Regions from separate parts of the Hymenobacter arcticus genome, predicted to be linked through region 1. Evidence: riboswitches for the same ligand, from Rfam matches in the RefSeq annotation. Region 1 holds a riboswitch; the other holds the start of a gene.
What was found. Region 1 has a riboswitch for thiamine pyrophosphate ahead of ACYVGC_RS23550 (TonB-dependent receptor). Riboswitches for the same ligand answer to the same signal wherever they lie in the genome.
Positions count from the first base shown of each region.

Region 2: another riboswitch for thiamine pyrophosphate. It lies ahead of thiS (sulfur carrier protein ThiS); the one in region 1 lies ahead of ACYVGC_RS23550 (TonB-dependent receptor).

Region 1 covers NZ_BAAGXF010000024.1:31,792-47,518, forward strand. The annotation lists gene ACYVGC_RS23500 (RloB family protein) at 1-304, opposite strand, end outside; gene ACYVGC_RS23505 (AAA family ATPase) at 283-1,641, opposite strand; gene ACYVGC_RS23510 (YqjF family protein) at 1,749-2,510, opposite strand; gene ACYVGC_RS23515 (SMI1/KNR4 family protein) at 2,638-3,546, opposite strand; gene ACYVGC_RS23520 (rhodanese-like domain-containing protein) at 3,619-3,942, opposite strand; gene pnuC (nicotinamide mononucleotide transporter family protein) at 3,995-4,648, shown strand; gene ACYVGC_RS23530 (AAA family ATPase) at 4,671-5,204, shown strand; gene ACYVGC_RS23535 (aldose 1-epimerase family protein) at 5,216-6,100, shown strand; gene ACYVGC_RS23540 (DUF4139 domain-containing protein) at 6,135-7,694, opposite strand; gene ACYVGC_RS23545 (hypothetical protein) at 7,806-8,036, opposite strand; TPP riboswitch at 8,200-8,305, shown strand; gene ACYVGC_RS23550 (TonB-dependent receptor) at 8,364-10,853, shown strand; gene modA (molybdate ABC transporter substrate-binding protein) at 11,027-11,794, shown strand; gene modB (molybdate ABC transporter permease subunit) at 11,979-12,656, shown strand; gene ACYVGC_RS23565 (P-loop NTPase family protein) at 12,668-13,480, shown strand; gene ACYVGC_RS23570 (acyl-CoA dehydrogenase family protein) at 13,603-14,838, shown strand; gene ACYVGC_RS23575 (acyl carrier protein) at 14,881-15,492, shown strand; gene ACYVGC_RS23580 (hypothetical protein) at 15,576-15,727, shown strand, end outside.
Region 2 covers NZ_BAAGXF010000021.1:5,926-21,652, forward strand. The annotation lists gene ACYVGC_RS22560 (hypothetical protein) at 1-15, shown strand, start outside; gene rlmN (23S rRNA (adenine(2503)-C(2))-methyltransferase RlmN) at 23-1,096, opposite strand; gene ACYVGC_RS22570 (hypothetical protein) at 1,157-1,603, opposite strand; TPP riboswitch at 1,784-1,881, shown strand; gene thiS (sulfur carrier protein ThiS) at 1,962-2,165, shown strand; gene thiC (phosphomethylpyrimidine synthase ThiC) at 2,269-4,146, shown strand; gene thiD (bifunctional hydroxymethylpyrimidine kinase/phosphomethylpyrimidine kinase) at 4,239-4,985, shown strand; gene ACYVGC_RS22590 (thiamine phosphate synthase) at 4,990-5,622, shown strand; gene ACYVGC_RS22595 (thiazole synthase) at 5,619-6,392, shown strand; gene thiH (2-iminoacetate synthase ThiH) at 6,529-7,638, shown strand; gene ACYVGC_RS22605 (thiamine phosphate synthase) at 7,596-8,237, opposite strand; gene ACYVGC_RS22610 (thioesterase family protein) at 8,245-8,667, opposite strand; gene mnmC2 (tRNA (5-methylaminomethyl-2-thiouridine)(34)-methyltransferase MnmD) at 8,689-9,405, shown strand; gene ACYVGC_RS22620 (hypothetical protein) at 9,433-9,708, shown strand; gene ACYVGC_RS22625 (DUF2157 domain-containing protein) at 9,719-10,969, shown strand; gene ACYVGC_RS22630 (GDYXXLXY domain-containing protein) at 10,973-11,521, shown strand; gene ACYVGC_RS22635 (ExbD/TolR family protein) at 11,505-12,038, opposite strand; gene ACYVGC_RS22640 (5-formyltetrahydrofolate cyclo-ligase) at 12,136-12,729, opposite strand; gene ACYVGC_RS22645 (XAC2610-related protein) at 12,736-13,620, opposite strand; gene ACYVGC_RS22650 (carboxypeptidase-like regulatory domain-containing protein) at 13,631-14,500, opposite strand; gene ACYVGC_RS22655 (hypothetical protein) at 14,584-15,048, opposite strand; gene bshC (bacillithiol biosynthesis cysteine-adding enzyme BshC) at 15,192-15,727, opposite strand, start outside.

The sequences.
Region 1 (15,727 bases):
CGTCGTCTTTGTCGAAAACAAGCCATACTTCATCTACCTCCTTCTTGGCTTTTAGGCGAAGTGCTGCACGTTCAATAAGAGCCTGCTCTGCCACGCCCATGGGGTCGCGGCCTGTGCCGATAGACTGCACGAAGACCGTATTCTCGGGCAGGTCGGGAAATGCTGTTTCAAAATAAAGCTTTTCAGTAGCCTCGTCTTCACACACAATCAGCACTATGTGTTGATACTGACGCCAGCGCACGGGACGCTTATCCTCTGCAGGAGTACGGCCGCGCCGACTTTTTACTTTACCGGCGTTGGCCATGCAGTGTGTTGTGCTACAAAACGTTGAAAATCAGCGCTGGCCGGAATGGCTCCATAGCGGCCTTCAAGATAACGTTTTTCTTTATCAGTGTCAGGGCGTTCTAAGCCAGCAGCCTTATCATTCCGCTTACCGTTACCAGTCAGAGGTAGGTATTGAAAATCTGATAAAGCGTAGGTCTCGGTACCTTCCCAATTATTTTTCTCCGCAAAGCAAATCTGGTCACGTCGTAATTCAAGATAAGTCAGTAGGTTAGTGTCATGCGTGGCAAAGAGTAATTGGGCCCCCTGAGTATTGGTGGCCGGATTAAGAAATAGATTGACCGTATTCTGGGTGAGTTGTGTGTGCAGGGAAGCCTCAATCTCATCAATTACTAGCACGCCGCCATAAGCCAGCGTCCATATGATAGGGCCGCTTAGTTCAAGTGCTTTCTTGGCTCCAGCCGATTCACGGTCCTCCCATTCCCAACTGCGAGTATGGGTAGTAGGCAGCCCCTTTATATCGTACACTTGATGCGTGGCCATTACTACCGATTTGGTGGCACCTTGTAAAGTTTTCAGCATTTCTCGCCGCATAGCTTTCGGCAGATTAATGGGAAGAAGCTTCTCCTCAAATTGAATACGTTCTACCTCCACACCAAGCACCTGTAGTCCCAATGAGGTTAGATACTCCTGTATAGGTTTAGCCAGGGTGGAATCATGTAGCATCTCGGCAGTAGCCATGCCCTCAAAGTGGGTGTCCAGCCCATCTACTGAACGCAGGCGGGTAAACCACTGCCTCAGTTGTTTCACTTCGGCCACATTATAGCTGTCGCACCACGATAGAAACAGTGAGTTAGGTCGGGTTGACTCAATAGCACCTGATAGCACAGCGGGTTTAGCTTCTAGCCCTGGCTTGGTTTCGATAGTATCTCCTGCGCGTTCGAATAGTGGTACCTCACGACCTATGCTTTTACGGTAGAGCCACTCGCTCACAACCTCAGTGGCATTATAGGCCAGCCCATAACGGTAACGATTATCGTTAACAATAAAAGTTATTTCGAATTCAGTCGGTTTTTTCTCCCAGCCTTGGCGCAACAAAAAAGGGTCGTAAGGTAGCAGGTCTGTTGAAGAGCCTTTAGTCGAACTGCTTATCAAGGCATCTAGTTGACTAATGGCGGCCAATAGGTTGCTTTTGCCACTATCATTAGGTCCGTAAAGCGCTAAAGCATTGAGTGCATTGTGTTTGCCACGCGTTAGTACGTTAGTGGGTATATCTTTATGTTTGGGTTCAGGACGCAAGCTTAGTATTTGCTCTTCGCAAACCGACCGAAAGTTGGTGACTTTAAATTCGAGCAACATGGCGCTTGTTGTTGGTTTTTGTTCAAAACTACACTAGTTCGTGTTAAAAACTGCGTTTATCGCCAGTTGGTCTCAGTGTTCTTGCGCCTAGTGTTAGCTGTTGGCTTCTACACCCGCTGCAAGCGCCACAAGTCCACGCTGAGCGGGCCGCCGGCGTGCAGAATGGGTGGGCTCACTGGCGTGGGCAGGCCGTGGCCCTCGATGAGGTCGGAGTCGTAGTGCAGCAGCTCGGCGGCGCGCAGGGGCCAGGGCTGGTGCGCAATGCGGCCGCGATACAGCTTTTCGCCGCGGCCCGGGCCCTGGCCGCCGGCCGCGTACAGGGCGTAGCGCTCGGTAAGGAAAAACGCCAGCGAGCCCGGCTCGGCGGGCGGCAGGGCCGCGCCCAGTTGCCAGGTGGCGTCAAAGTGGCCGGCGGGCGCACCGTTGTGCACGCGGTCGCCGGTGTAGTGCAGCTGGTCGGCAGCGGGGCGGGCTAGGCTGAGCCGCGCCCGGAAATAGGGCAGGTGAAAAAACGTGCGCGCCGCCCACACCGCCAGCGGATTGCTGGCATCGAGCGAAAAAAACCACACGCCCGGCACGCCATCCAGGTGCACGTAGGTGCGCACGTTGAGCTCCAAAAATTCGCGCACGCCGGGCACGGGAGGCGTCACGCGGCTGCGCACGTCCCACATCCGAAACGGCACCACGGCCAGCCAGGCCGTGCCATCGTGGATATCCACTTGCAGGCGCGCCGGCAGGTGCGGCTGAATGAGCTCGGCCGGCACGGGCCAGTGCATAAACAGCAGGTCGCCCCACTCCTGGTGCATGAGGGGCCGGTCGGCGGGGCGGTCGCGCAGGGCCAGGCGGCCCGGGAGGGTGGGGGAGGACATAGGCAGGGAAGCTAGAGCGAAGGCAGGATGCGCCAAAGGGTACGCCGCCAACCCAGTGGCCGCGGCAGCTGACCTATTAACATAGCCGGGCAAAAAACCGCACCATTACCAACGTAAAAGATACTATCTAGGCCGCCGCCGCGGTAAGCCCCGCGCAAAAATCGGCGAAGGAATCGGCCAGGAAATAGGTGTCGCCTTCTTCCTCCGACGACTCGGGGAACTGCTGGTTGCAGTCCCAGAAATAAACGCCCTGGTCCTCGCCAGTGACAATGTACAGGAGTAGCCCGTTGCTGGTAGCCTTGCCAATAACCAAGGTTGCGGGCTCCAACTCCTCCCGGTACTCCCGCAGCCAAAACCGGGCGTCCTGCGTGCGCTCGGGTTGATTGATACCAAACAAATACTTGATTTTAAGCTGCTTGCCTAATTGCTTGGTGGAAAAGGACCGCTTGTTTAATGCTGAGTTGTCGGCTTGCCGCAAGAAATCCTGGTAGTCGGGCGGCAGCGCGTGCCCCAGCTGTTGCGTCAATTCTTGCAGGGCGCGCTCATTTTCTTGCAGCTGCTCGGTGGCTGATACCACAGCTGGCTGCCACTTATAATCAGTCAGCAAGCCGCAAAACTCGGTGAAGGACGATGCCACCCGAAACGTGTTAGGGGACCCTTTGGCGGTATGCGGGGAGAGGAAGTTATTGTGGTCCCAGTAGTAGATGCCCTGGTCCTCGCCCGAAACGGTGTAGAGTATAAAATTTCCGCCTGGGTCACTGCCGATTAGCAGCGTTTCTTCCGCTATCTCATCCTGGTATTCTTGCAGCCAATAATCCAGCGTGAGTGATTCCGATTCGAGGTTAGTAAGCCCGAAAAAGATATGCATCAGCACATCCTGCGTCAAATCACGCACGAAAAAAACCTGGTTATTCACCTTAGCCCCATTGGTTTGCAGCAAAAACTGGCGGTAGTCGGCGGGCAGCTCAAATCCTATTTCCTCCTCGAAAGCCGCCAGTTCCGGCGCGGTTGTGGTACCCCAGGCAGTGATATTCATGCAGATTGGGTAGGTGGATTAAAGATGCTTGCTCTACTGAGTAGCAAAGATAATTATCAGTAAATGTGCAGTTTAATAAACTGCCACGCTCGGGTCTACCTGAAGGCTCCAGGCGTCGATACCGCCTCTTAAGTTAAGCAGGTTTTCACGGCCCAGGCGGTGCTGCAAGTAGCCCAGTGCCTGTGCCGAGCGCACGCCGTGGTGGCAGATGAGCACCACCGGCCCAGTGGTGCGGATTTCGGCGGCGCGGCGCGGAATTTCGCCCAGCGGAATAAGCACACTGCCCGCAATGCGGCAGTAGTCAAACTCCATTTCCTCGCGCACATCAACGAGCTGGATATCTTCGCCGGCGGCCAGGCGGGCGTGCAAATCGGCAGGGGTGAGGTCGGGCAGCATCACGCAAAAGTACCCCGGCCGGCTACCTTGCGCGGCTTTTTGTGCCTTCGTTATGCTACTGTTTACCCTTGCCAGCCTCTCGGCTGATATCGTGGCCGCCGTGCGCGCCACCACCGCGCTCGAGTGGGTGGCGGTGCTCACGGGCTTTGCCTGCGTGTGGCTGGCGGCCCGCGAGTCGCTCTGGAATTTTCCGGTGGCCATTGTCAGCTGCCTGCTCTACGTGGCTATTTACCACCGGGCGGCCCTGTATTCTGACCGCAATTTGCAGGGGCTTTTCATCGCGCTCAGCGTGTATGGCTGGTACGAGTGGCTGTTTGGGGGCCGGGGCAAAACCCCGCTGGCCGTCACGTACACCTCCCCGGCCGAGTGGGCGCTGGCGGTGGCCTTCGCCACGGCCTACACGCTGGGTTTCGGTTACTACCTGGCCCACCACACCGACTCGGCTTTCCCGTACCTCGACAGCTTTACCACGGGCGTGAGCCTGGTAGCGCAGTTTTTGCTGATGCGTAAGCGTCTGGAAAACTGGTGGTTGTGGATATTGGTAGATATTATCTACGTGCCCATCCTGTGGGTGAAGCACCTGTACCCCACCAGCTTACTCTACGCCCTGTACCTGGCGCTGGCCGCCTACGGCTACTGGCAGTGGCGCGCCGACCTGGGCAAAAAGCCCAGCGTGCCGCTGGCTACCCCAACGGGCGAAAATTAGGATGCTAAATAAGTAATTGTAAATGAGTATTTTGCGAGTTTCTATTACGGGCCCTGAGTCGGCGGGCAAAAGCACCCTGGCCGCGCAGCTGGCGGCGCATTACCACACGCTGTTCGTGCCCGAATACGCCCGCGAGTACCTCGAAGCCCACGGCCCCGCCTACACCCTGGCCGACCTGGAGCTGATTGCCCGCGCCCAACTGGCCGAGGAGGAGCTGCCGGTAGTGCCGAGCCACGGCCTGCTTTTTTGCGATACCGACTTGCTGGTGATTAAAATCTGGGCCGAGAATGCGTTTGGCACCTGCCCAGCCTGGGTGCTGGCCGAGCTGGAAAAGCCCCGCTACGCCCTCACCCTCCTGCTGGCCCCCGACCTGCCCTGGACGCCCGACCCCCTGCGCGAACACCCCGACCCGGCCCAGCGGTGGCACTTTTACGACCTTTATCGGCTCGAATTAGTCCGGCGGCAGTGGCCTTTCGTTAGCATTAGCGGGCCCCCGGCCGAGCGCCTGGCCACTGCCCAGGCGGCCGTCGATGTCCTGCTCGCCCTCTCTACTTAATCGCTGTTTTTATGCCAACGCTCACCTCCGCCACCGCCCACGTCGAAATAGCCCTGCACGGCGCCGAACTCACCAGCTTCACCGACCTGGCCAGCGGCCGCGAACACCTCTGGCAGGCCGACCCAGCGCAGTGGGCCCGCCACGCGCCGCTGCTGTTCCCCATCGTGGGCAAGCTGCCCGGCGACACGTATCTGCATGACGGCCAAGCGTATAAATTGCCGCAGCACGGCTTCGCCCGCGACCAGGAGTTTAGGCTCATCGAGCAAGACGCCCACAGCCTCACCTTGCAGCTAATGGTCAGCGCGGCCAGCAAGCAGGTGTACCCATTCGAGTTTGAGCTGCGGGTGCGCTACGAGTTGCGCGGCCGCGTGCTCACCGTGGGCTGGCACGTGCGCAACCCCGCCGCCGCCAGCCAGGATTTACTGTTCAGCATCGGCGCGCATCCGGCGTTTGTGTGCCCCTTGCAGCCCGCGGCGGGCGAGCAATTTGGCGACTACGCCTTTCACTTCGACCACCCCGTCACCTTGCAGCGCCATCTGCTAGCCAGCGGCCTGCGCAACGGCGAAACTGCACCCGTACTCACTCAGCAAGCTGCGCTACCGCTGAGTTATGAGCTGTTTGCCGACGATGCGCTGGTGTTCGACCAGTTCGATTTCACCCGCCTCACGCTGCAAAAAGCCGACAAAACCGGCCCCTTCGTGCGCATGCAGTTCGACGGCTTTCCTTACCTCGGCCTCTGGACCAAAGGCCCCGGCGCGGCGTTTGTGTGCATTGAACCCTGGCAGGGCGTGGCCAGCCCCGTGGGCCAGCCTCAGGAGTTGCGCGACAAAGAAGGCATTCTGACCCTAGCGCCCAGCCAGATGTTCGATACCAGCTATACCATTGAGATTGGGTAAGTCCTGAGTGTAGTAAAAAGCACGCCAGTCGGTGTTATCGAAACTTCGGGTTGGAGATATGCACCCGGTGGTTAATTATTTCCACGTTCTTATCCTTGGGGTAATCGACCTGGAAAGTGAAGCGCAGGCGCTGGCTGGTGCCGGGTGGCAGCGCCACCAGCCAGGTGAGCTTGCCGCTGCGCTCGTCGAGCTGCGCCCCACTCATTTCGAGCACCTTCACATTAATTTCCTTTTCCTCGGAAATGGGTACCTGGTCGAGCAGGCGCAGGCGCACGGCTTCTGGGTGGTTGTTGCGCACGTTCAGCTCGTATACCAGGCGCACGCGGCGCTTGTCGCTCAGTGGCACGTTGCCGCTAAAATCTTCGAGCTTGGCGCGGCCCACTACCAGCAAGGGGTCATGGCCCAAGGCCACTTCGAGCGAGTCGTTGTAGGCGCGCTCATCAAGGTCGGTATTTCCTACAAACACGCCATCGTGAAACACGCGGGCGTGGTCGGCCAGCTGCAAGCCCTCCCAGCCCGAGACTTTGGTTTGCAAAAACACGTTTTCCGACACGCGCGGCACCGCCAGGTATTCGGGGCGGCCGGGCAGGGCCACGGCGGGCAGTGTCAGCTCGCGGCGGCCATTTGCGGGCAGCGTCACTAGCTCGGGCACTTCGTAGCGCACGCCCTGCGTCACCACGGCCGGGCGGCCCTTGGCGGTGCCCTTCACCACAAACTCGTCTACGCGGCCCTCGCCACTATGGTCGCCACCCCTAAAGTCTAGTTCCCAGGGCTGTAGGTCGGGCCGCGATACATCGTCTACGGCGTAGCGCATCAGCACCACCCGCACGCGCTGCCAAGGCAGCCCCGAGCGGTTGGCGAGCCGCCCGTGGGTGATAAATTTCACCTCGCTGCCGCGCTCATTGGCCCGAATATCGAGCCGGGGCAGCCACGGGGAGCGCGCCGCTAAGTAATAGTGCACCGTTAGGGCTACGCTGCCGGCGCGGGCGGCCCGCACCACCAGCACCTGCCGGTCGCCATCGCCCCGCTCATTGGCCCGCGGGCCGAGCTGTGTCACCTGCGTTTTGAGCGTACTCAAGCGGCTTTGCAGGCGGTCGGTTTCCTGCTGAATGATGGGCAGGCGGGTGCGCATCAGGGCGGCCCCCTTCTGCACCTCGGCGCTCCAGTTGGCCTGGGTGCCCGAGGGCAGCGTCTGATTAGCCAGCAAAAAGGCTTTTTCCTGCTGCAAGCCTTGCAGCTCGCCTTCCAAGGTGTGTTGCTCGGCCTCGGCGCGTGCCAGGCTATCGACGGCAGTGGGGTTGAGCGCTACCGAGGCCGGGGCCTGTTCGTCGTCTTCGTCAATGGACAGTAGCTCGGCGCCGTCGCCCAGTTGCACCTCCATGGCATCGGCATCGAGGCGGGGCGAGAGGCCACTCACCAGCACCCGGTTGAGGCCAGCGGCCAGCGTCACCGGGGCTTGGTGCTCAAGCGCCGTACCGTTGAGGTACACCGTGACGCGGGTGAGCGGCGGCTTCACGGTTACGCGGGGCGTTTGGGCCGCACCCATGAGGGCCGCCAGCAGGCCCGGAAAAAGTAATAGGTAGCGATGGGGCATAAAGGGCAAACCGGCCAGAAAAGCCAGTGCCGCAAAGCTGCATCACAAAATTTAGTTAATGTAATAATTCAGCAGCCGCCAGCCAGAATGAACGGCTGAAACCTTGGTTGCTCACACCTCCACCGGGCGGCGGCGGTTGTAGTCGGGCTCCCAGTCGTTGATGGGGCGCGAGATGCCGGGCGGCAGGTCGATATCGGGCAGGCCGGGGTCGTGGGGCTCGCCGCCACCATCGTCGCCGCCCGAGGAGGGCGGCGGGGGCGGCGGCACCCGGCGGCGCCTAGGCAGCACCAGGAAAAAGGTGAACAAAGCCAGCAGGAAAACGGCGCAAAGGAGCTGGTGCATAACAAGAAAGCCGATAGCGAGTACGCGAAATAACGAGCGGGTGCTGCCCCTCCCCAACGCAAGAAATCAAGTCTGCGTTGCTGGTTGCCGCATCTGCTAAGATAACTACTAGCTAGTAAACCAACCTTGCCCGGCGGGCGGGGCGGGGCAGGCCGTATCTTTGCGTCATGTTTAGGGGTGCTGGCCAGGGAAACCCGGCCGGCTGAGATGACACCCATTGAACCTGAACCGGGTAATGCCGGCGCAGGGAACAAACAATCCGCGAACGTTTTTGCCTGCGCGCCGACCCCTGGCGGGCGGGCGCGTGGTTTTTTTCGTCGTTATTTTTTGAAAACTGTACGTATTGCGGGTACGGCGCTGCTGGCGCTGGCCGCCGCTTCGGCGTGGGCCCAAGGCCCCGTGGCCGGCACAATTACCGATGCCCAAACGGGCACGGCGCTGCCTGGCGCCACCATTTTGCTCGATGGCGCGGCCATTGGGGTCACCAGCGCCGCGGGCACTTTTAATCTATCGGCAGTGGGGGCGGGCAGCCATGAGCTGCGCATCACGTTTTTGGGCTACGAGCCACTGGTGCGGCAAGTGCAAGGACAAGTAACTGAGCAGCAAATTGTTGCCAGGCTTCGGCCGGGGGGCGTGCTCACGGGCGAGGCGCTCATTACGGCTACGCGGGCCAGCGACCGTACCGCCACGGTGTACACCAACCTCAGCAAGCAGGACCTCAACAAGCGCAACTTCGGCCAGGACCTGCCTTATCTACTTGACCAAACGCCCTCGGTAGTTGTGACGTCCGATGCCGGGGCGGGCGTGGGCTACACCGATATCCGTATTCGAGGCACGAGCAGCACGGGCATTAACACCACCATCAATGGCGTGCCCTTGAACGACCCAGAATCGCACGGCTCTTTCCTGGTGAATCTACCCGATTTAGCGTCCTCCATCAACAGCATTCAGGTGCAGCGCGGCGTGGGCACCAGCCAGAACGGGAGCGCGGCCTTCGGGGCCAGCCTCAACATCTCGACCCTCGACAACCGCCGCGAGGCCTACGCCGAAACCCAGAACAGCTACGGCTCCTTCAACACCTGGAAAAATAACGTGTCGTTTGGTACCGGGCTGGTAGGCAAGTACTTCACCGTGGATGGCCGGCTCTCGCGCATCAGCAGCGATGGCTACATGAACCGGGCGGCCTCCGATTTAAAGTCGTATTACTTCGCCGCGGGCTACCAGCAGAAGAATACGCTGATTAAGTTCATCACCTTCTCGGGCCGCGAAAAAACCTACCAGGCCTGGAACGGCGTGCCCGAGCCGGCCCTCACCGGCAACCAAGCCCAGCTTCAGACCTACCTCGACAACGGCGAGCTGAGTGCCGCCGATGCGGCGCGGGTGCTAGCCGAAGGCCGCCGCTACAGCTACTACACCTACGACAACCAGACCGACAACTACCAGCAAAACCACTACCAGTTGCACCTCTCGCAGGGCCTGGGCAGCAGCTGGAACCTGGGCGCGGCGCTGCATCTCACGCGTGGCTTTGGCTACTACGAAAGCTACCGCGCCAACCGCAAATTTGCCGATTATAACTTGCCCGACGTGGTGCTGGGCGGCGATACCCTCACCCGCACCAACCTCATCGACCGCAAGTGGCTTGATAACTACTTCTACGGCGGCACCTTCGCGCTCAATTACCAGCCCAAGGACAACGACAAGTTCCAGGCCACGCTGGGCGGCGGCTGGAACCGCTTCGACAACGACCACTACGGCGAGATAATCTGGGCCCAATACGCCAGCACCAGCTTCCCCGGCCAGCGCTACTACTTCAACACGGCCCGCAAAACCGACTTCAACGCCTACGCCCGCGCCACCTACCAGGCGCTGCCCTGGCTGGGTTTGTACGGCGACATGCAGGTGCGCCGTATCCTCTATCGTATTGACGGCGTGGAGGATAGCCAAAACGACGTAGCCACTCGCGCCAACTACACCTTCTTCAACCCCAAAGCCGGCGCCACGGCGGCCCTCGGCCACGGCCAGCAGCTCTACGCCAGCTTCGCCGTGGGCCAGCGCGAGCCCGTGCGCGCCGACTTCACCGACCGCCAGGTCGGCTACGCCCCCGCCCAGGCCGAGCGTCTGCTCGATTTTGAGGCCGGCTACCGCTTCACCCGCGCCGACCTCATCCTGCTGGGCCCGCGCACCGCCGTGCGTGTCGAGGCCAATTACTTCGACATGACCTACCGCAACCAGCTGGTAGCCACCGGCCAGCTCAACGACGTAGGCACCGCCCTGCGCACCAACGTGGCCCGCAGCTACCGCCGCGGCGTGGAGCTCACCGGCTTCATCTCGGCCAATGATAAAATCAGCCTCAGCAGCACCGTCACGCTCAGCCGCAACCGCATCCTGGACTACTACGATGTAACCTACGATGCGAATTACGCGCCCGTGGTGGCCGCCGAAGGCCGCACCACCACCATCTCCTACTCGCCCTCGGCCATCACGGCGCACACCCTGGAGGGCCAGCCGCTGAAAGGCCTGCGCCTGGCGCTGCTCTACAAAACGGTGAGCCGCCAGTACCTCGACAACTCGACCAACGAAGGCCGGAGTATCCAGCCGTACCAAGTGCTCGATTTCCGGCTACGCTACGCGCTGCACCCATCGTTTATGAAGGAAATCGAACTGGCTTTACTGGTTAGCAACGTGCTCAACCGCGAGTACGCGGCCAATGGTTACACCTACGGCTACGTGGGCGCCAGCGGCAACCAGGAAACATTCAACTGGTACTACCCCCAGGCCACCCGTAATTTCCTGGCCTCGGTGAATTTGCGGTTTTAGTGGGGGTGTTGCCAAGCTGCATTTCCCGCGAATCTCCGCGGAAAATATACAGTGCGTAAAGTGCATAAGTAAAGCCTGGGTCTGACGGCTCAGGCTTTCTTGTGCCCAAAACCTTGCGCTGGTCAGGGTTGTATATTCGCGTACCTAACGCGCTGGCCTTTGGCGGCTCTCCCATGCTTCGATTATTTCTTCTTTTACTCCTGCTGCTGAGCAGCTGGCGGCCCGCCACCGCCCAGGCCAGCAGTGCCAGCACCGCGCCCATCACCATTGCCGCCGCCGCCGACTTGAAATACGTGCTCGATTCACTGGTCACGATTTTTAATCGCCAGCACCCGCAGGGCCGCGTCACGGTCGTGTACGGCTCGTCGGGCAAGTTCTACGAGCAGCTGAGTCACGGCGCGCCGTTCGACATGTTTTTCTCGGCCGATAGCGACTACCCGCGCCGCTTGCAGCAGGCGGGTCTCACAGCCGGCACGCCGCAGCCCTACGCCCTGGGCCGCCTCGTGCTGTGGAGTAAGAAGCTGAACCCCAGCGCAAAATGCCTGAATACGTTGCTCGACCCGCAGGTGAAGCACCTTGCCATTGCCAACCCCGCCCACGCGCCCTACGGCCGCCTTGCCGAAGAAGTGCTGCGCCGCTATAAGCTCTACGACCAGGTGAAACCCAAGCTGGTGATGGGCGAAAACATCGGCCAGGCCGCCCAATACGCCGCCACCGGCGCGGCCGACGCTGGCCTGCTCGCCTACTCGCTGGCCCTTAGCCCCGAGCTACGCCGGGCCGGCAAGTTTTACCTCATTCCGGTTACCGCGCACTCGCCATTGCAGCAAAGCTTTGTAGTGCTCAAGCAGGCCAAAGGCAATGCTAGCGCCGCCGCTTTCGCCACGTTCATGGCTAGCCCGGTGGCGCGGCAGGCATTAAAAAAGTATGGGTTTGGCTTGTGAAAGCTTTGGCATTTTGACACTTAAAAACGCCTGTTATTGCGAGCGCAACGCAGTGGAGCGCGGCAATCTTTCCTGGTTGTTTGCTTCATTAGGTTAGTACCCCAGCGTGAAGGAAAGATTGCCGCGCTCCACTGCGTTGCGCTCGCAATGACAATCAATGCGTTGATAATAAAATACTTGCTTAATGCCCTCCGATTACTGGCAAACCTTACGTCTTACCCTAGCCCTGGCCGCTTGCACCACGGCGCTGCTGCTGCTGCTGGGCTTGCCGCTGGCCTACGCGCTGGCGCGGTCGCGTAGCCGCTTGCGCCCGCTGGCCGAGGCCGTGGTGAGTTTGCCGCTGGTGCTGCCGCCCACCGTGATTGGGTTTTACCTGCTACTGGCCTTCAGCGACAGCACCGCGCTGGGCCGGTTTCTGATTAACCAGCTGGGGCTTAGCCTTAACTTCACGTTTCCTGGTATTCTGGTGGGGTCGCTGGTGTATAGCCTACCGTTTATGGTGCAGCCGTTGCAGGCGGGGTTTCGACAGCTGCCGCGCTCGCTCAGCGAGGCGGCTTATACGCTGGGCAAGTCGCGCGGCACCACGCTATGGCGCGTGCTGCTGCCCAATATGAAGCCCGCCCTGCTCAACGGCGTTGTGCTCACGTTTGCCCACACGCTGGGCGAGTTTGGGGTGGTGCTGATGATTGGCGGCAGCCTGCCCGGTCGCACCCGCGTGGCCTCCATCGCCATCTACGACGAAGTGCAGAGCCTGCACTACGACCAGGCCAACGTGTACGCTATCACCTTATTAATAGTGGCATTTGTTATCTTGGTGGGTTTGTACTGGTTCACCAAGCGCGACGCGGCGCGCCTGTCGTAACTACGAAATCTGTGTTAGATTTTCACCTCCTCAAAGCCCTGCACACCGCCGCCGGCCCGCGCACCCTCGACGTGCGCCTCACCCTGGCCCCCGGCGAACTGCTGGCCATCAGCGGCCCCTCGGGCGCGGGCAAAACCACGCTGCTGCGCCTGCTCGCCGGCCTCGACTGGCCCGACGGGGGCTTCCTCACCGCCGATGGCCAGCCCTGGTACCGCCAGCAGCCCCGCCAATGGCTGCCCCCCCAGCAGCGCCCCCTGGGCTTCGTGTTTCAGGACTACGCGCTGTTTCCCAACATGACGGTGCGCGAAAACCTGGCTTTCGCCACCGCCGGCCGCGCCGAAGATAAGGTATTGATTGATAAATTATTAGAAGAATTGGAGCTGAATGAGTTGGCCCAGCGCCGGCCGGCCGTACTCTCGGGCGGGCAGCAGCAGCGGGTGGCGCTGGCCCGCGCCCTGGCCGCCCGCCCGCGCCTGCTACTGCTCGACGAGCCCCTCTCGGCCCTCGACCTACCCACCCGCCTGCGCCTCCAGCAAGTGCTGGCAAATTTGCATAAGCAGTTCAGCCTCACCACCATCCTCATCAGCCACGACCCCGCCGAAATAGCCCGCCTCGCCGACCGCGTGCTGGAGCTGGAGCTGGGTGAGGTGCGCCGCCTGGGGCCGCCCGTGGCCCCGGCCGCGCCCGCTACGGTGGCCGGCCGCGTGCTGGCCGTGCTGGCGGCCGGCCGGCTGCTGGTGCAATTGCCCGGCGGGGCCACCGTGGAGGTGAGCGGTACGGCCACGGTAAGGGAGGAAATCGCCCTGACGGTTGTTTACCAATAGGTAGCGTGGACTCTGTGAGTCCGCACGTGGGAACGTTGAATAACGACACCACGCGCGGACTTGCAAAGTCCACGCTACACGCAGCCACGCTACATTTGCTAAAACCCTAGCCCACCCCGCCCATGTCCTCCATTGCCGACGTTCTCAGCCCCGAATCCAAAGCCCACACTGCTCAAAAAGGCAGCACCAACGCCAACGGGTTCACCGATTATTTTGACCTCGACGGCCTGCTCACCGAGGAGCACATCCTCATTCGGCAGAGCATCCGCGACTTTGTTAAAAAGGAGATTTCGCCCAGCATCGAGAAGTGGGCGCAGGACGCGCATTTCCCCTCCGAAATCGTGCGCAAGTTTGGCGACGTGGGCGCGTTCGGGCCCACCATTCCGCAGGAGTACGGCGGCGGCGGCCTCGACTACATCAGCTACGGCCTGATAATGCAGGAGATTGAGCGCGGCGACTCGGGCATGCGCTCCACGGCCTCGGTGCAGGGCTCGCTGGTGATGTTCCCCATCTACGCCTACGGCTCCGAGGTGCAGCGCCAGAAGTATTTGCCCAAGCTGGCCAGCGGCGAGTGGCTGGGCTGCTTCGGCCTCACCGAGCCCGACCATGGCTCGAACCCCGGCGGCATGACCACCAATATCCACCAGGAGGGCGACCACTTCGTGCTCAACGGCGCGAAGCTTTGGATATCCAACTCGCCTGAGTGCCAGGTGGCCGTTGTCTGGGCCAAAAACGAGCAGGGCCGTATCAAAGGCGTGCTCGTCGAGCGCGGCATGGCCGGCTTCACCACCCCCGAAATTCACAACAAATGGAGCCTGCGCGCCAGCACCACCGGCGAGCTGGTGTTTGATAACGTATTGATTCCCAAGGAGAACATTCTGCCTAATATTGACGGCCTGAAAGGCCCGCTCAGCTGCCTCGACTCGGCCCGCTTCGGCATTGCCTGGGGTGCCATCGGCGCGGCCATCGACTGCTACGAGTCGGCCCTGAAGTACTCGTTGCAGCGCGAGCAGTTTGGCCAACCCATCGGCGGCTTCCAGCTCCAGCAAAAAAAGCTAGCCGAAATGATTACCGAAATCACCAAGGCCCAGCTGCTCGTCTGGCGCTTAGGGGTTTTGAAGAATGAAGGCAAAGCCACCAGCGCCCAAATTTCGATGGCCAAGCGCAACTCGGTCGAGATGGCCCTGCACGTAGCCCGCGAAGCCCGCCAGATTCACGGCGGCATGGGCATCACGGGCGAGTACCCCATCATGCGCCACATGATGAACCTGGAATCGGTGGTCACCTACGAGGGTACGCACGATATCCACCTGCTCATTACGGGTGCGGATATTACGGGTATTCAGGCGTTTAAGTAAAAAAATACTTTGTTTGAAAACAGTGGCTACTTCTACTTAGGAGTGGCCGCTGTTGCTTTAGCCAGTTTGGTTATGGGGCTTGATTCGGTAGAGTTGTTGGTGCGCTTCGAAAAGTATTTTGAGGTAGACGTGCCTGATTCGGTAGCTGAACAATTAGCCACGCCAAGCGACGTGGCTAGTTGGGTCAGTCAATTTTTAGGCATTAGCCTGGCGCATGATTCTGCTAGGCGCGCAGCTGTCGCGCAACAGTTGAAACTGCTTTTTGGCCCGTTGATGCCAGTTGCCACCACTCAACTAGCTGACCTATTACCCAACGGCGAAGCCTGGGCGCATTACGCCCAACTGCTAGTCAGCCAAACGAGCTGGCAGCTACCAGAAATTGACTGGTTACGCCCACCTCGGGCACGCGGCTGGCTTAATCAATTGTTTAATTGGGTAACGTCTGTCGAGCCACCCGAGCCAAATTCATACAGCTTCGCAGATTTAATTGACTGGACGCTGGCCCGTAATTACGAAGCTCTATTGCCGAAGCCTTGGCAAAGCTACTATGAAGTATTGCAGGCCGTTATGGGCATAACAAGCAATTCAAGTGGACTGGACATGAGCGAGATAAAGAGTAACAGTCGATTCACATCTGATTTGGGAATAGACTGACAATCAAGTAGAAGAGTAAGCTCGGCTTTAACGGATGAGTTTTAGCTACGTACAAGTTAGCTATACCCTTTCCTTTTCCACTCATGGCTACTGAACCTGAAAACCACCACGAAAACGCCGAAAGCCGCCGCGCCGAGCGCCGCGAGCATGACAACGCCGAGTACCGCGAGCAGGGCGATGACATGCGCCAGGGTGACCCCGACCCCGACCTGGCTCACCGCCTGCGCACCCGCTC
Region 2 (15,727 bases), on a different contig from region 1:
GGCAAGGCGAAGTAGCCGGGGGCTAAGCAGCCTCGGCCTTCTCCTTATTGGCCAGTTGGCCGCAGGCCGCGTCAATGTCCTTGCCCCGGCTGCGGCGGATGTTGGTTTGCACGCCGCGGTCGGCCAGGTACTTGTGGAAGGCCGTGATTTTGTCGGCCTCCGCGTTCTGGTAAGCGGCGTTTTCGATGGGGTTGTACTCGATAAGGTTAATCTTGCAGGGCAGCCACTTGCTGATGATGTAGAGCTCAGCGGCGTCTTGCAGGGTATCGTTAAAGCCATCGAACACAATGTATTCGTAGGTCACTTTGCGGCCCGTTTTCTCGTGGTAGTATTGCAGCGCCTCCTTGAGGGCGGCCAGCGAGTTGGCCTCGTTGATGGGCATTATCTCGTTGCGCTTCACGTCGTTGGGGGCGTGCAGGCTCAGGGCGAGGTTGGCCTTGATGTCGTCGTCGGCCAGCTTCTTTATCATCTTGGCGATGCCCGCCGTGCTGATGGTGATGCGGCGCGGGGCCATGTTGAGGCCATCGGGCGCGGTGATGCGGCGCACGCTTTCCACCACGTTGGCGTAGTTGAGCAGCGGCTCGCCCATGCCCATGTACACAATGTTGGTGAGCGGCGTACCGTACTGAGCCTCACACTGTTCGCGGATGCGCACCACCTGGTCGTATATCTCGGCCGCGTCGAGGTTGCGCTTGCGGTCCATGTAGCCGGTGGCGCAAAACTTGCACGTGAGCGAGCAGCCCACCTGCGAGCTGATGCAGGCCGTCATGCGCGTGTCGTGCGGAATGAGCACGCCCTCCACAATGTTGCCATCGTGCAGCCGGAAGGCCGACTTGATGGTACCATCGTTCGAGAGCTGCTGGTTTTGCACGGCCACGCCGTTTATCACGAAGTTTGCGGCCAGCAACTCGCGGGTAGCCAGCGAGATGTTGTTCATTTCCTCGAACGAGCCGGCCGTGTTTTTCCACAGCCATTCCGTCACCTGCTTGGCGCGGAAAGGCTTTTCGCCATTCGCCACCATAAACGCCTTGAGGTCGTCGGGCGAGGTTTTGCGGATGTCGCGTTTAGCGGGGGCGAGTTCGAGTTCCAGTAACATAGTGCAAAAATACAACGGGTCAAGGGTTTGGGTTCCTTGAGCCTAGAAAGTATGGGCTATTTACAATGCTTCAAACAACTTTACTGTGAGTTTTACTGTCACACAGCGGCCATTTTGACTACCGGGCTTGGCTCTGGCTAGTTTGCGAGCTGCTGCTACAATTGCGGCTTCGCACCCAGCCGGTAGCTCGGGCAAGGTGCGTTTAGCAGTTTGGCTTCCACTAGTTTCTGCCTTGTTCCAACTCATCGCATCATAAATAACGCCACTAGGCCCCACTATCAACTGCACAAGTACCGGGCGACCAGGAGTAGCACAACTAGTGCCATTGCTGGCCACTGAAAACTCTCGTCGTAAGTCGGCTGTGAGCGCTACCAGACCACCACCCGGATAGACGGGCATGCGCTCAACGAATATGTACACCTTGCTTGAATCGCTGGGTATGCGCTGTGCCGTGGCGGGCAGAGCAAAGTATAGTAGTGCTACTAGAAAATAAATCAGGTGTTTCATAAACAATAAGGTTAGTGCTCATGGTAGATGCCCATGACACTAATAATGCATAATCGGCCAAGCATTAGTTGTGAATAGATGGCTTTCTTAATCAAGACTTAGTAGGTTTATGTTGAATAAAATTCCGGCAAAAGCAGCCTAACTCAGCCAACGCTTAGCTCCCGCCGCCTACCTTCGCCGCATAAACTTTAGGGGTGCTTTGCGCAAGCAAGGCTGAGACGATACCCTCCGAACCTGAACCAGATAATGCTGGCGAAGGGAAAAGTACTGGTCCGCCCGCGGCTGCCTTTTGGGGCGTGCCGTGGCCGGCGCCGCCTAGTGTTTATGGCCTGCCCTTGTCCCAACTAACGCTAGTTGCATGGTTTGCTACGTAAACAATTCTGAGCACGAAGCCGCTGATAATCAGGGGCTAGCCGATTTGCTCGCCGCCCTGGGCCATACCCAGACGCGTGGCCTCGCCGTGGCCATCAACGACGTGGTGGTGCCCCGCGCCGAGTGGGCCAGCCACGCCGTGCAGCCCCACGACCGCCTCACCCTCATCCGCGCCACGCAGGGCGGGTAATCTCAATTATCATTTATTAGTGAACAGTGAGCAATTGCTTGCGTCGCATAAATAATTGATAATCAAATAATTGTGAACCGGTACCCACCACTCATTTTTTCAGATGAAGCAAAAAGACCACGCCCCCCAGCAGACGCTGGTGGAGCGCCAGCCGCTCACGGGCTCGCGCAAGATTTACGTGCCGGGTAAGCTGCACCCGCACATTCGGGTGGCAATGCGCGAAATTGTGCTGGCCGATACCGAGCGCAAGTTCGATTTTGGGTTTCCGTCGGAGCCGAACGCGCCCGTGACGGTGTACGACACTAGCGGGCCCTATACCGACCCGAACGTCGAAATTGAACTCAAAAAAGGGCTGCCGCGCCTGCGCAAAAGCTGGATACTCGGGCGCGGCGATGTGGAGCAGCTCGCCGGCACTACCTCGGACTACGGCCAGCAGCGCGCCGCCGATAACAGTCTGGACCACTTGCGCTTCGAGCACATTGCCACGCCGCTGCGCGCCAAGGCTGGGGCCAACGTCAGCCAAATGCACTACGCCAAGCAGGGGATTATCACGCCCGAGATGGAGTACATCGCCATCCGCGAGAACCAGCGCTTCGACGAGTTACCCGCCGATGACCCGCTGCGCACGCAGCACCGCGGCCACAGCTTCGGGGCCAATACGCCGGAAGGGCACATTACGGCCGAGTTTGTGCGGCAGGAAGTGGCGGCCGGGCGGGCGGTTATCCCCAGCAACATCAACCACCCGGAGAGCGAGCCGATGATTATCGGGCGCAATTTTCTGGTGAAAATCAATACCAATATCGGCAACTCGGCCGTAACCTCATCCATTGAGCAAGAGGTAGATAAGGCCGTGTGGAGTTGCCGCTGGGGCGGCGACACGCTCATGGACCTCAGCACCGGCAAGAACATCCACGAAACCCGCGAGTGGATTATTCGCAACTGCCCGGTGCCGGTGGGTACGGTGCCCATCTACCAGGCCCTGGAGAAGGTGAACGGCAAGGCCGAGGACCTCACCTGGGAGCTGTTCAGAGACACGCTCATCGAGCAGGCCGAGCAGGGCGTGGACTACTTCACGATTCACGCGGGCGTGCTGTTGCGCTACGTGCCTCTGACGGCCAAGCGCGTGACTGGCATTGTGTCGCGCGGGGGCTCCATTATGGCCAAGTGGTGCCTGGCGCACCACCGGGAGAGCTTTCTGTACACGCACTTCGAGGAGATTTGTGAGATAATGAAGGCCTACGACGTGGCCTTCTCTTTGGGCGATGGCCTGCGCCCCGGCTCCATTGCCGACGCCAACGACGAGGCGCAGTTTGCCGAGCTGGAAACCCTGGGTGAGCTCACCAAAATAGCCTGGGCCCACGACGTGCAGGTGATGATAGAAGGTCCCGGCCACGTGCCCATGCACCTCATTAAAGAGAACATGGACAAGCAGTTGCGCGAGTGCCACGAGGCGCCCTTCTACACCCTGGGGCCGCTGACGACGGACATTGCCCCGGGCTACGACCACATCACCTCGGCCATTGGCGCGGCCATGATTGGGTGGTTTGGCACCGCCATGCTCTGCTACGTGACGCCCAAGGAGCACCTGGGCCTGCCCAACAAGCAGGACGTGAAGGATGGCGTAATTGCCTACAAGATAGCCGCCCACGCCGCCGACCTCGCCAAGGGCCACCCCGGCGCACAGTATCGCGACAACGCTCTGAGTAAGGCCCGCTTCGAGTTTCGCTGGGAAGACCAGTTCAACCTGAGCCTCGACCCCGACACGGCCCGCGAATACCACGACGAAACCCTGCCCGCCGAAGGGGCCAAGGTGGCGCACTTCTGCTCGATGTGCGGCCCGCACTTCTGCTCCATGAAAATCACGCAGGAAGTGCGCGACTACGCGGCCAAGCAGGACCTCACGGCGGCGCAGGTATTGACGGAGGGGCTACGCGAGAAGTCGCGCGAGTTCGTGGCCCAGGGCAGCGAGATTTATCTGTGAGGTAGCGTGGACTCTGCGAGTCCGCGCGTGTGAACGATTTGCGAGAACTACCCACGCGCGGACTCACAGAGTCCACGCTACCTCCTTTGCCTATGCGCCCCTACGCCCTCACCATTGCCGGCTTCGACCCCAGCGCCGGGGCCGGCGCGCTGGCCGACGTCAAGACGCTGGAAGCCAGCGGCGTGTATGGCCTGGCCGCCTGCACCGCCCTCACGGTGCAGAACGACGTAACGTTTGAGCGCGTGAGCTGGGTGCCGCTGGCCGACATCCAAGCCCAAGTTCGGCTGCTACTAGCACGGTTTGCCGTTGGCTTCGTCAAAATCGGCTTAACGGAGAGCCTGCCTGTTTTACTGGAGCTAATCAGCTGGCTAAAAGCGCATAACCCGGCCATCCAAATCGTCTGGGACCCGGTGCTGAAGGCCACGGCCGGCTACGAGTTTCACGCCCGGCCCGCAGCAGAGCTGCTGCAAGCTATCTGCCGGGAGCTGGCCCTCATCACGCCCAACCGGCCCGAGGCGCTGCGCCTACTGCCCGCCGCTACCCCCGAGGAGGCGGCCGAAACACTGGCTGCCTGGTGCCCGGTGCTGCTGAAGGGCGGCCACGCCAAGGGCGCGCTAGCCACCGATGTGCTGCGGACGGGCAACGCCCGCCACGAATTTTCGGCCCCGCGCCTACTCCACGGAGCCAAGCACGGCAGCGGCTGCGTGCTGTCGGCGGCAGTGCTGGGCCGGCTGGCGCTGGGCAACGACTTGCCCAGTGCCTGCCGAGCAGGCAAGGCATATGCCGCCGCGTTTTTGGGTAGCAACGATACGCTGCTGGGCTACCACTTTGGCAATTAATAACATGAAAATCAGCAACCTGCATTACATCACCACCAATGCCCAGGCGGCCGAGCTGGCCTGCCGGGGCGGCGTACGCTGGGTGCAGCTACGGGTAAAAAACCTGCCCGCTGCCGAGTGGCGGCAACGTGCCCTGGCTACGCAGGCTGTGTGCCGCCACCACGGGGCCACGCTCATTATCAACGATAACCCGGCGCTGGCCCTCGAAATTGGGGCCGACGGGGTGCACCTGGGCCAGCAGGATATGCCGCCCACCGAGGCGCGCACGCTGCTGGGGCCAGGCTTTATCATCGGCGGCACGGCCAACACGTTTGCCGACATCGAGGCGCTGGTGGCGGCCGGCGTGGAGTACATCGGCCTGGGCCCGTTTCGCTTCACGGCTACCAAAGAAAAGCTGAGCCCGATTTTGGGCCTGGCGGGCTACACCGAGTTGTTGGCGCAGTGCCGGGCGGGCGGCCATACGGTGCCCATTGTGGGCATTGGTGGGGTGGAGCTAGCCGATATGGCGGCGCTGCGGGCCACGGGCCTGCACGGCGTAGCCGTGGCGGGCGCCATCGGCCACGCCGCCGACCCCATGGCCACAGCCGCGCTTTTTATAGCCGAAGCAGCTGATAACTACTACGTAACAACCGCATGAAAACGCAATCGCTAGTAATTGCCGGCCGCACCTTCACCTCACGCCTGTTCACGGGCACGGGCAAGTTCAGCTCGTCGGCGCTGATGGAGGAGGCCCTGCTGGCCTCCGGCTCGGAGCTGGTGACGGTGGCCCTCAAACGGGTGGACGTAACCAACGCCGATGACGATATCCTGCGTCACCTGGGCCACCCGCAGTTCAGCCTGCTGCCCAATACCTCGGGGGTGCGCACGGCGCGCGAGGCTGTGTTTGCCGCGCAGCTCGCCCGCGAGGCGCTCGAAACCAACTGGCTCAAGCTCGAAATTCACCCCGACCCCAAGTACCTGCTGCCCGACCCCATCGAAACCCTGCGCGCCGCCGAGGAGCTGGTGAAGCTGGGCTTCGTAGTGCTGCCCTACATCCACGCCGACCCGGTGCTGTGCAAGCGCCTGGAAGAAGTGGGCGTGGCCGCCGTGATGCCGCTCGGCTCCCCCATCGGCTCCAATAAAGGCTTACTAACCAGAGATTTCCTGGAAATAATAATTGGCCAGAGCCGGGTGCCGGTGGTGATTGATGCGGGCCTGGGCGCGCCCTCGCACGCCGCCGCCGCCCTGGAAATGGGGGCCGACGCGGTGCTCGTGAACACGGCCATTGCCGTGGCCGGGCAGCCGGTAGCGATGGCTACGGCTTTTAAAATGGCCGTGGAGGCTGGCCGGCTGGCCTACGAGGCGCGGCTGGCCGCGCCGGTAGCCGAGGCGGTGGCCAGCTCGCCGCTCACGGCTTTTTTGGATTGATTATCAATCGCTTGTCATTGCGAGCGCAACGCAGTGGAGCGCGGCAATCGCACCCGAACGAAGAACAAACGACGATGTGCTGGTGCGATTGCCGCGCTCCACTGCGTTGCGCTCGCAATGACAAATTTTCTCAGTTATGAGCTTCCGCCCCGTTTTTGAGGCCCACCCCTGGGAGGAGGTGAAGGCCAGCATCTACGCCAAAACCAGCGCCGACGTGGCCCGCGCCCTGGCCGCGCCGCGCCGCACCCTGGACGATTTCAAGGCCCTAATTTCGCCCGCCGCCGCGCCCTTTCTGGAGCAAATGGCGCAGCTCAGCCACCGGCGCACGCGCCAACGCTTTGGCAACACCATGCAGCTGTATGCGCCGCTCTACCTCAGCAACGAATGCCAGAATATCTGCACATACTGCGGCTTTAGCCTAGATAATAAAATAGCCCGCCGCACCCTCAGTAGCGTGGAAATGCTGGCCGAGGCAGCCGTACTCAAAAACTGGGGCTACGACCACGTGCTGCTCGTAACCGGCGAGGCCAACCAGACCGTGGGCGTCGATTATCTGGAAAAAGCCCTGCACACGCTGCGCCCGCACTTTGCCCAGCTGTCGATGGAAGTGCAGCCGCTCGACCAGGCCGACTACGAGCGCCTCCTCCCCGCGGGCCTGCATACGGTGCTCGTGTACCAGGAAACCTACCACCAGGACGATTACAAAAAGCACCACCCCAAGGGCAAAAAGTCGAACTTCCACTACCGCCTCGACACGCCTGACCGGCTGGGCCGGGCCGGCATCCACAAGCTGGGGCTGGGCGTGCTCATCGGCCTCGAAGACTGGCGCACCGACTGCTTCTACACCGCGCTCCACCTTGATTACCTGGAGAGTACGTACTGGCAAACCCGGTACAGCCTTTCCTTCCCGCGCCTGCGGCCGGCCGAGGGCCTGCTGCAACCCAAGGTGGAGATGAGCAACCGCGAGCTGGTGCAGCTCATTTGCGCGTACCGGCTGCTCAATGAGGAGGTCGAGCTATCGCTCTCGACCCGCGAGACGCCGGCCTTCCGCGACCAGGCTATTAAGCTGGGAATCACCAGTATCAGCGCGGGCTCGAAGACCAACCCCGGCGGCTACGCCGTGGCCCCCGAGTCGCTGGAGCAGTTCGAGATTTCGGATGAGCGCAGCCCCGCCGAGGTGGCCGCCATGCTGCGCCGCCAGGGCTACGAGCCAGTGTGGAAGGACTGGGACGCAGCACTGGCGTAGCCCGCCAGCTGCTGCCATGCCCTTACCGGGTCGGCGCTGCCCCACACGCAGCCCAGCACAGCCGCGCCCGCAAAGCCCGCTTCTTGTACCAGGCTAATATTCTGACTATCAACACCGCCCAGCGCCAGCACCTGCGGCCGGTAGCCCGCCCGGCCAGCCAGCTTTTGCAAAAAAGCCCGCACCTCAGTTAACTCAAAAGCCCGTGCGTAGCCCACCTTGCTGATGCTGTCGAAAATGGGGCTCAGAAACACGTAGTCGTAGCGCCGCCGGTGCCGGCTGATTTCGGCCAGTGAGTGAAACGACGTGGAGAGGGTTTGCCCCGGCAGCAGCGCCGGGCGGCGGGCGGTGGCCAACCGCCCGGCAGTGGTAAGGTGCAACCCATCAAGCTGATAGCTACGCACCAGCTCGGGGTGGCCGTGCAGCACCAGGCGCGCCCGAAACTGCGGCGGCAGCGCTTCGATGAGCGCGGCTACCTGGCCGGCCGGCCAGCCGGGCTTGCGCAGGTGCAGGCGGGGCACGCCCTGCGCCAGCAGCTCGGTGAGCAGGCGGGGCTCGTTGGGCAGGGCCGTGGGGGCCGTAATAAGTAGCAGGCGAAACATAGACCGCTTAGCCGACTTGGGCCGCTAGCTCGGGCGGCAGCGGCCGCAGCTTGCGGGTGGTGTAGTCGAAGCAGAGCATCCCGGTTTTAGCGCGGGCCACTTCTTTATTAATCTGATTTTTAACCTGATACATAATATCAAACCCGTACTTATTGGGGTCGTTGGCGGCCAGCGCGATGGTGAGCACGTCGCCGTGAAACGCTTCGGCCTTGTACTCAATCGCCACATCAACCAGGATGAAGCCTTGCCGGGTGGTAGGGTCAAACTCGGCCGCGCCTATGTGGGCCAAAAACTGCACCCGCGCCTCGTGCAGGAGGCTCAGCAGCGCGTCGTTGCCGAGGTGCGCGCCGTAGTTGAGGTCGGTGATGCGAACGGGAATCGTCACCGCGAAGCCAAAGCTGGCGGGCAAACTTACTTTTACGCGGGGCATCTTTTCAGTGAATAAGTAGCAATGAGCAGTGAGCAATCCGACTACGCGTCAAAAATAGAGGTGCGCGCCACCGCCGACGGCTCGCCCACGCTCTACGTGCCGGCCCTCGATGAGCACTACCACAGTACGCACGGCGCGGCGCAGGAGTCGCGCCACGTGTTTATTGAGGCGGGACTAGCGCCACTGCTGGCAGCAGGGCTAGGGCATCCAGACGAGGGGCCGCTACACATTTTGGAGGTGGGCCTCGGCACCGGCCTCAACGCACTGCTAACACTGGAAGTGGCTAGGGTAGCCAAAGCTATAATTGACTACGACGGTTACGAGACTATTCCTTTGCCACTCACCGTCATGGCTGCACTAGCACCACAATGGGATTATAGTATAGCACTCAAATCAGCCTTTAAACAATTACATGCGGCTCCCTGGAACATGATGCTAGAAATTGATGAAACGCTCTTTCTAACTAAGATTCAACAACCAGTGCAACAGTCTGACTTAGGCACTGACCTATATAACCTCATCTACTTCGACGCCTTTGCCCCCGAAAAACAGCCCGAGCTGTGGACCGAAGCCGTATTTGCCAAAATCTACGCCGCCGCCGCGCCCGGCGCGGTGCTGGTGAGCTACTGCGCGCAGGGCCAGTTTCGGCGCAACCTGCGGGCCGCGGGCTGGCTTACCGAAAAACTGCCCGGCCCGCCCGGTAAGCGCGAAATGACCCGCGCCCGTAAACCATTTTAACTATTTGTCATTCTTAATCTTAGCTTTATGCCTGCTTCTTCCCCCATCGAAATTTATTGCCCGGCCTGCCAGTGGGAGCCCGATGGCGGGGCGCATTGGCAGTGCCGCTGCGGCCACGTCTGGAATACGTTTGAGACGGCGGGCACCTGCCCCAAGTGCCACTACCGCTGGGTTGTGACCACATGCCCGCCCCGGCCGGGCGGCTGCGGCGTCACGTCGGCGCACATCGACTGGTACCACGGCCTTGATGCGCTGGTAGAAGAGCTGGTGGAAGCGGCGATACCCACGCAAGTGGTCGTTTAGTACCCCTAGCATGAGCCGTAAATTTCTCGAAACCGAAAGCCCGGCCTGGGTTAGCGAGGGCCTCATCAGCGAGGACCAGCGCCAGCGCCTGCTGGTCCGCTACCCGCCCGAGCTGGTGCAGGCGGTGGGCTTGTTGCCGCTGTTGGGCAGCATACTGGTGGGGCTGAGCGCGCTGAGCGTGGTGGCCGCCAACTGGCAGAGCCTGCCCACCGCCGTGCGGCTGGGGCTGCTGCTGGGGAGCATGCTGGCGGCCTACGCGGCCGGCGAATACTTCCTCCGGCGCGGCAACCGGCGGGTGGGCCACGGCCTGCTGGGTTTGGGTTTGGTGCTATTCGGGGCCGGCATTATCCTTACTAGCCAGCTCTACCAGCTGGTGGGCTACGATGTGAGCGGCTTGCTGGCGTGGGTGGTAGCAGGCGTGCTGCTCAGTTATTTATATGATAGCCAGAGCCTTGTGCTACTACCCATAGTCATTGGGGCGGCGGTGCAGACGTACTGCACCCAGGCGCTGGGCACGTTCAGCTACGCTACCGTGGCGCTGGTGGCGCTGGGCAGCGGCTACCGCTGGTGGCGCCGGCCCGACCCGCTGGTGGCCACCATCCTGGCCTTGGGGCTGCTGTGGCAGGCGGCGCTGTGGGTGGCGCTCAGCCACGCCAAAATCACTTGGTTTTTTATTCCGGCCATGCTCGTGTACGCGGCCGGCGACTGGCACCGCGACCGTGCCGCCGGCCGCGCCCTGCAAGGGCCGCCGCTGGTAGCGGCCTATTTATTTGCGTTGGGCCTGGCGCTGTTTGGCGAAACCGACCAGTACGCCGGGCTGCTGCGGCCGCCGGTGCTGGCCTACCTGGGGGCGCTGGCGGTGGTGTTTGGGCTGTCGGTGGCGGGCAAGCGGGCGCGGGGCATTTTGGGTAGCTTGCCCGATTGGCTGTTGCTGCTGCCGGGCTTTTACCTGCCGGGCGGTCTGCCGCTAGCCATTGCCACGCTGGTGGTGCTGTATGCCCACGCTGGCTCGGTGCTGGCCCGCGCTCACCGCTCGGGCGAGGCGGGGCAATTAACGTTGGGCACGGTGCTGTTTGTGGTGGCTACCATGGTGGCGTATTTCAAATTGACCTGGGCTTTTCTGGATAAGTCGCTGTTCTTCTTAATTGGCGGCGTGCTGCTGCTGAGCTTGAGCTGGTATCTGCGCCGCCGCAATGCCCAGCGGCTGGCGGCCGGCGCGGCCGCCGTCACGGCCACCCCCGAAGCTCCTAAACCAGCGTAACCTATGCTCACGCGCACTTCTCCTTCGCACCGAATGCTGCTGCGCCTGCTCGTGGCGGCGCAGGTGCTCTACGTGCTGGGCGTGGCCGGGGCCGGCTACGCCACCACGGCCTACGGCCAGCATATCTGGCTGAGCACCAGCCCCGTCGATTTGCACGGCTTGCAGTACGAAAGCTTCGTGCGCCTGCGCTACACCGCCGCCGCGGCCCCGCTCACGGCCTGGCACGGCGCGGGCCCGCCCCAGCGCCGGCAGTCGGTGTACGTGCTGCTGAACGCGGTGCCGGACCCCGACAGCCTCGCCACCGTGGCTGGCGTCTACGACAAAACCCTGAGCCCCGGCGCGGGCCAGGCCGTGCTGCGCGGCTGGGTTACCGACGTGTACCCGCGCACCCTGGGCCTGCGCTACAACCTGGAGCGCTACTACGTGCCCGGCGACAGCCCCCTGCGCCTGGGCAAAACCAGCCCCGCGGTGCGCGTGCGCGTCAGCATCGCGCCTTGGGGCCAGGCCCGCATCGAGCGCGTAGAGCTCCTGCGGGCTACTGCCGCTCGCTAGGGGGCAGCAGCTGGCGGTCGGCGGCCGTGAGGTCGGTGAGGGCATATTTCGTCTGGCCAGTGATATTCATCTCGTCCAGAATATCCACCATGTCGCTGTACTTGGCTTTGGGGCCGGCTTTGATAAGCACCATAGGCCCAGGCTTCTGGCGACCCCGCGCCAGCAGCGCCTGCCGAATACCATGCGGTCCAAAATCGGTGGTGTGCAGCGTAGGCACTGCCACGCTCGGGTCGGCGGGCGCGTTTAGCCCAAAGTAGTAAAACACCCGGTGCCCCGCACCCAGCACAATGGTCATGGCACGCGACGCTCGCAGGGGCTCGTTCTGGTCAGCTGACTGCGGTTTCACTGGCATGGTGAGCTGCATCACGCGGGGCTTTGCGAAGGTGGTGGTCAGCATAAAGAATGTGAGCAGCAGAAACGCCAGGTCCACCATCGGCGTCATGTCGAGGCGAAAGTTGTGCTTGCGGACGCGCGGTTTTTTGCCGGCTTTAGGGGCGGGTTGGTCAATGGCAGCCATCAGGATAGGGGATTGGGGATTGGGAATGAGGCCGATGCCCGCGCCGCGCCTCCGCAGCGCTACCACAAGCAGCAGCTACCCGACTGATGCCCCGCCGTTAGAAATTCCACACGCCGCCCGGCGTAATAAGGGCGTGCAGCGGTACGTCGGTGGGCAGCACGTCGGCCAGCGCGGGCACCGGCGCACCCTCCAGTAAGCTCAGGCCGATGAAAACCGCCCCGGGCCGGCACTGGGTCAGAAACCGGTCGTAGAAGCCCCCGCCGTAGCCCACGCGCTGGCCCTGCTGGTCGCAGGCCAGCAGCGGCACCAGCACCGCATCGAGCTGCGCGGGCAGCACCTCGGTGGCCGGGTCGGGGGCGGGCTCCGGAATACCCCAGCGGTTGAGCAGCAACGGCGTGCTGGCAGTTAACGCGTAGTGCTTCAACGAAATACCGTCTGCCTGCACTACGGGTGCGGCCAGGCGCAGGACGGGCCACTCGGCCCAGAGACGGCGAATCAGCAACCAGGTATCGGGCTCGTTTTTGCGGGCCAGCGGCAAAAAAACGTGCAGCCAGCGCCACGCACCCACCGGAAACTGCGCTACCAGCTGGTCGCGGAGCTGCGCGCTGCGCTGGGCTACGTCGGCGGGTAGCAGGGCTTGGCGGCGGGCCAAGGCGGCGCGGCGCAGGGCGGCTTTGGTGAGCGGCTGCATAGCGGGTTATTGGCAGGCGCTGAAGGGCCGCTCCACCAAGGTTTGCTTTTTCTCGTCCCAGCGGTAGCAGTGGCGGGCTAGGGCTACCAGCTTGTTATTCACCACCTTATACTCCACGTTGGTTACCGAAGAGCCGGCGCAGCAGGAATTATGCTCGTACACGCGGCGCTTCTTGGCATCAAATTCCAGCGACGTACCCGTGTAGCTGCTGGCTACGTACCGCTTTTTGGCGGGGTCATACAGGTAGTAGAGGCTGGAGGTATTGGGCCCCGCGTAGCTGCTCTCAAATACCGAAAAATCGGGCAGACCGTCGAAGTTGTAGTCGCCCACCGTCACGCTGTAAATACCCATCGGCTGGCCCTCCAACGTCAGGTGTTGCAGCACGCGGCTGGTTTTTTTCTCCACCAGGTTCAGCCCACTCACAGCCCCGTCGTCCTCCCCTTTTCCGTTACCCAGCACCACTTTGAAATAGCTGTTCGGCAGGCTCTCAGCTTGCAGCAGCCCAAGGCCGGCTTCACCAGCCGCCACTGCGGCGCGCTGCGTAAGCACCACCGGCAATTGCCGGCCAGTAGCTAGGCTGCGCCAGGTGCCGGTGAGCTGGTGAGCCCCCGCCGCAAAGGCCGGAATGGTGAGCGTGGCGGTGGGCTTGCCATAAGCATCCGGCTCGGTGAGGGTGAGCGCACCCTGCTTTAGCCGGCCGCTGAGCTTAATCGGCGTGCCGATTTTAGTATACAAATAGACTCCCACCGGCTGGTTGTCGTCCACCGAGTTCAGGGCCAGCTCGATGGAGGCCGTGCCCACCGTGCCCACGTAGGCGGCCTGGCCCACGGCCGCAGTGGCGGAGCCGGCCAGCAGTCCGGCAACACTCAGAAGCTGAAAATAGCTCTTCATAGACTCGGTATTAATCCTGCACGGTAGCGTAAAAACTCACCTTGGGCTGCATGCCGGCCAGCACAGCCCCGGCCGAGAGGCGCTCCCAGGCATCCTGGCTCACGGCCCGGTAGTAAATGTCGTTGTTGGCGTAGCCCAGACCCGCTGAAAAGGCAAAGTCCTTGTGGGGCGTCACGGCGCTGGAGCCGGCAACCCATTCCACAGCCAGAAAGAAATCGTCATCTAACAACAGCTTATCGCTGGTTAAGTCAATGATAATCGGACCTTTACTAGTAGCCGGCGTGGTGCGCACCACCACTTCACGGCGCAGCAGCTTGTCATCGCTCGGCTTGCCATTGGCCCGCAGGCGGTAGATATTAACGCGAAAGGCGAAGTCGCTCCCGTGGTTGTAGGCCACGTTGAACTTGACGTTGAGCACCCGGCTCGGCGCGTGCTTGAGGTGGATGATGGTGCCGATTTCGGCCCCCAGGTCCTTGGCATTGCTCACCGTGAGCGTGGTCGTTTCGGAGTCACCGTCGAAGCCCAGCGTGCGCGTGCGCCGGAGCGTGTTGGTGCCCGCCACCCGCACTTCGGCCAGCGCCACGGCGGCCGCGGTGAGGGCCACCGCCGGCTGGGCCCGCAGCTGCCGCAGCGTGAGCAGGCGCGGCTGGTAGCCCAGGTACGACACCCGCACGGTATCATTGGCCAGGCTTTCCTGAAACGCTAAGCCGTACTGCCCCTGCTCGTTGCTGACGGTGCCCAGCGCCTTGCCCACCACGCCGATGTTCACAAACGGCAGCGGCTGCCCGGTGCGGGCATCCGTCACGCGCCCAGTTATGGGTTGGGCACCGGCCGCGACGACCAGCAACCAGAAAAACACGAGCAGCGAATAGCGAAACATAGCCACAAAGAAAGAGCCCAGCGCCGGGGCGGCGCTAGGCTCTGGTAGATGCGGGGTGGCGGTTATCGGTTGCCTCTAGCAACTTACTTTACTACTACTTGGGCTTTGGCTTTACTCAAACGGCAGTCCAAATCATCGACTAATTGCTGCCAATGAGCAATAGCATTAGCCGTGATGATGCCGCCATTTTTTCCACGCAAAGAAGGATGCAAACGCTGGTTGTGCGACCAATTTTTATCATTGTCTTTATCCCGTTCGGCTTTAGAGTCAGGAGTAGTTCGATTAAGCCAGTAGCGCAACTCACGGACATAATCGGTAAGCTTTTCTCCCAAATAATCTACTATGGCTTCGGACGTAGCAGGTATATAGCCAGGGCCGCTACAGCCACATGAGTGGTAGGTGATACCCACAGAATATAAATTACACAAGTGATGCCAAGCCTTTACATCATCTTTAGACGGCGATTCAAAGTCAAGGCCCATGCTCGCCGTTAGTTGCCCGCATTCCGGACACTTAGCAGCTATTGATTCTGTTTCGTCGCGCGCCACGTCGTGTAGGAGTCGGCGTTTAAATGTCTTACGACAAGTAAAGCAAGCATAGTGCGATTTATAAGCAGTCATAGCGTAGCGACACATAGAGAAAATAATTAAAGGTGATTATTATGCTAAGCTAGCTACGACTACCCGCTTTTCTACCCCTCCTGCACCACCGCAAACTCCAGTTTTAGCGGCTCGAAGCAGGCCAGCAGCTGCTCGATAAAGCCGGGGTTGTTGAGCATGATGCTCAGCACGTTATCCGTCCGCTCCTGCAAGCCACCTTCGGGGAAGAGCTTGTCTTTGAGAGCCGTGAGCTGGGCGTAGGCCGTTTCGTGCTTGGCTTCGGCGGCTTTGCTGAGGCGCTTTTCGAGGCCGGCGAGGCTGCCGGCGGCTTTCTGGGCTTCAGCGGCCACGGTTTTCACCAGCGTGGGGTCGAGGCGCTGGGCCAGGGCCTGCACCTGCTCGTAGGCGGCGGCCAGCGCCTGCTGCTGCGCCGCCAGGCTGATTTCCTCCTGGCCGATTTGCGCGCCAACTTGCTTTTTGAGCTCAGCCAGCGGCTTGAAAATGTCGGTGGCCGTGACACCCAACTTGGCGAGCTTGCCGGCGTTGGCGCGGCTCAGGTACATGGCCGAGTTGCGGGGCAGCACCAGCGGGTAGGTCACGCCGAGCGCGGCAAACACGTCTTTGAGCT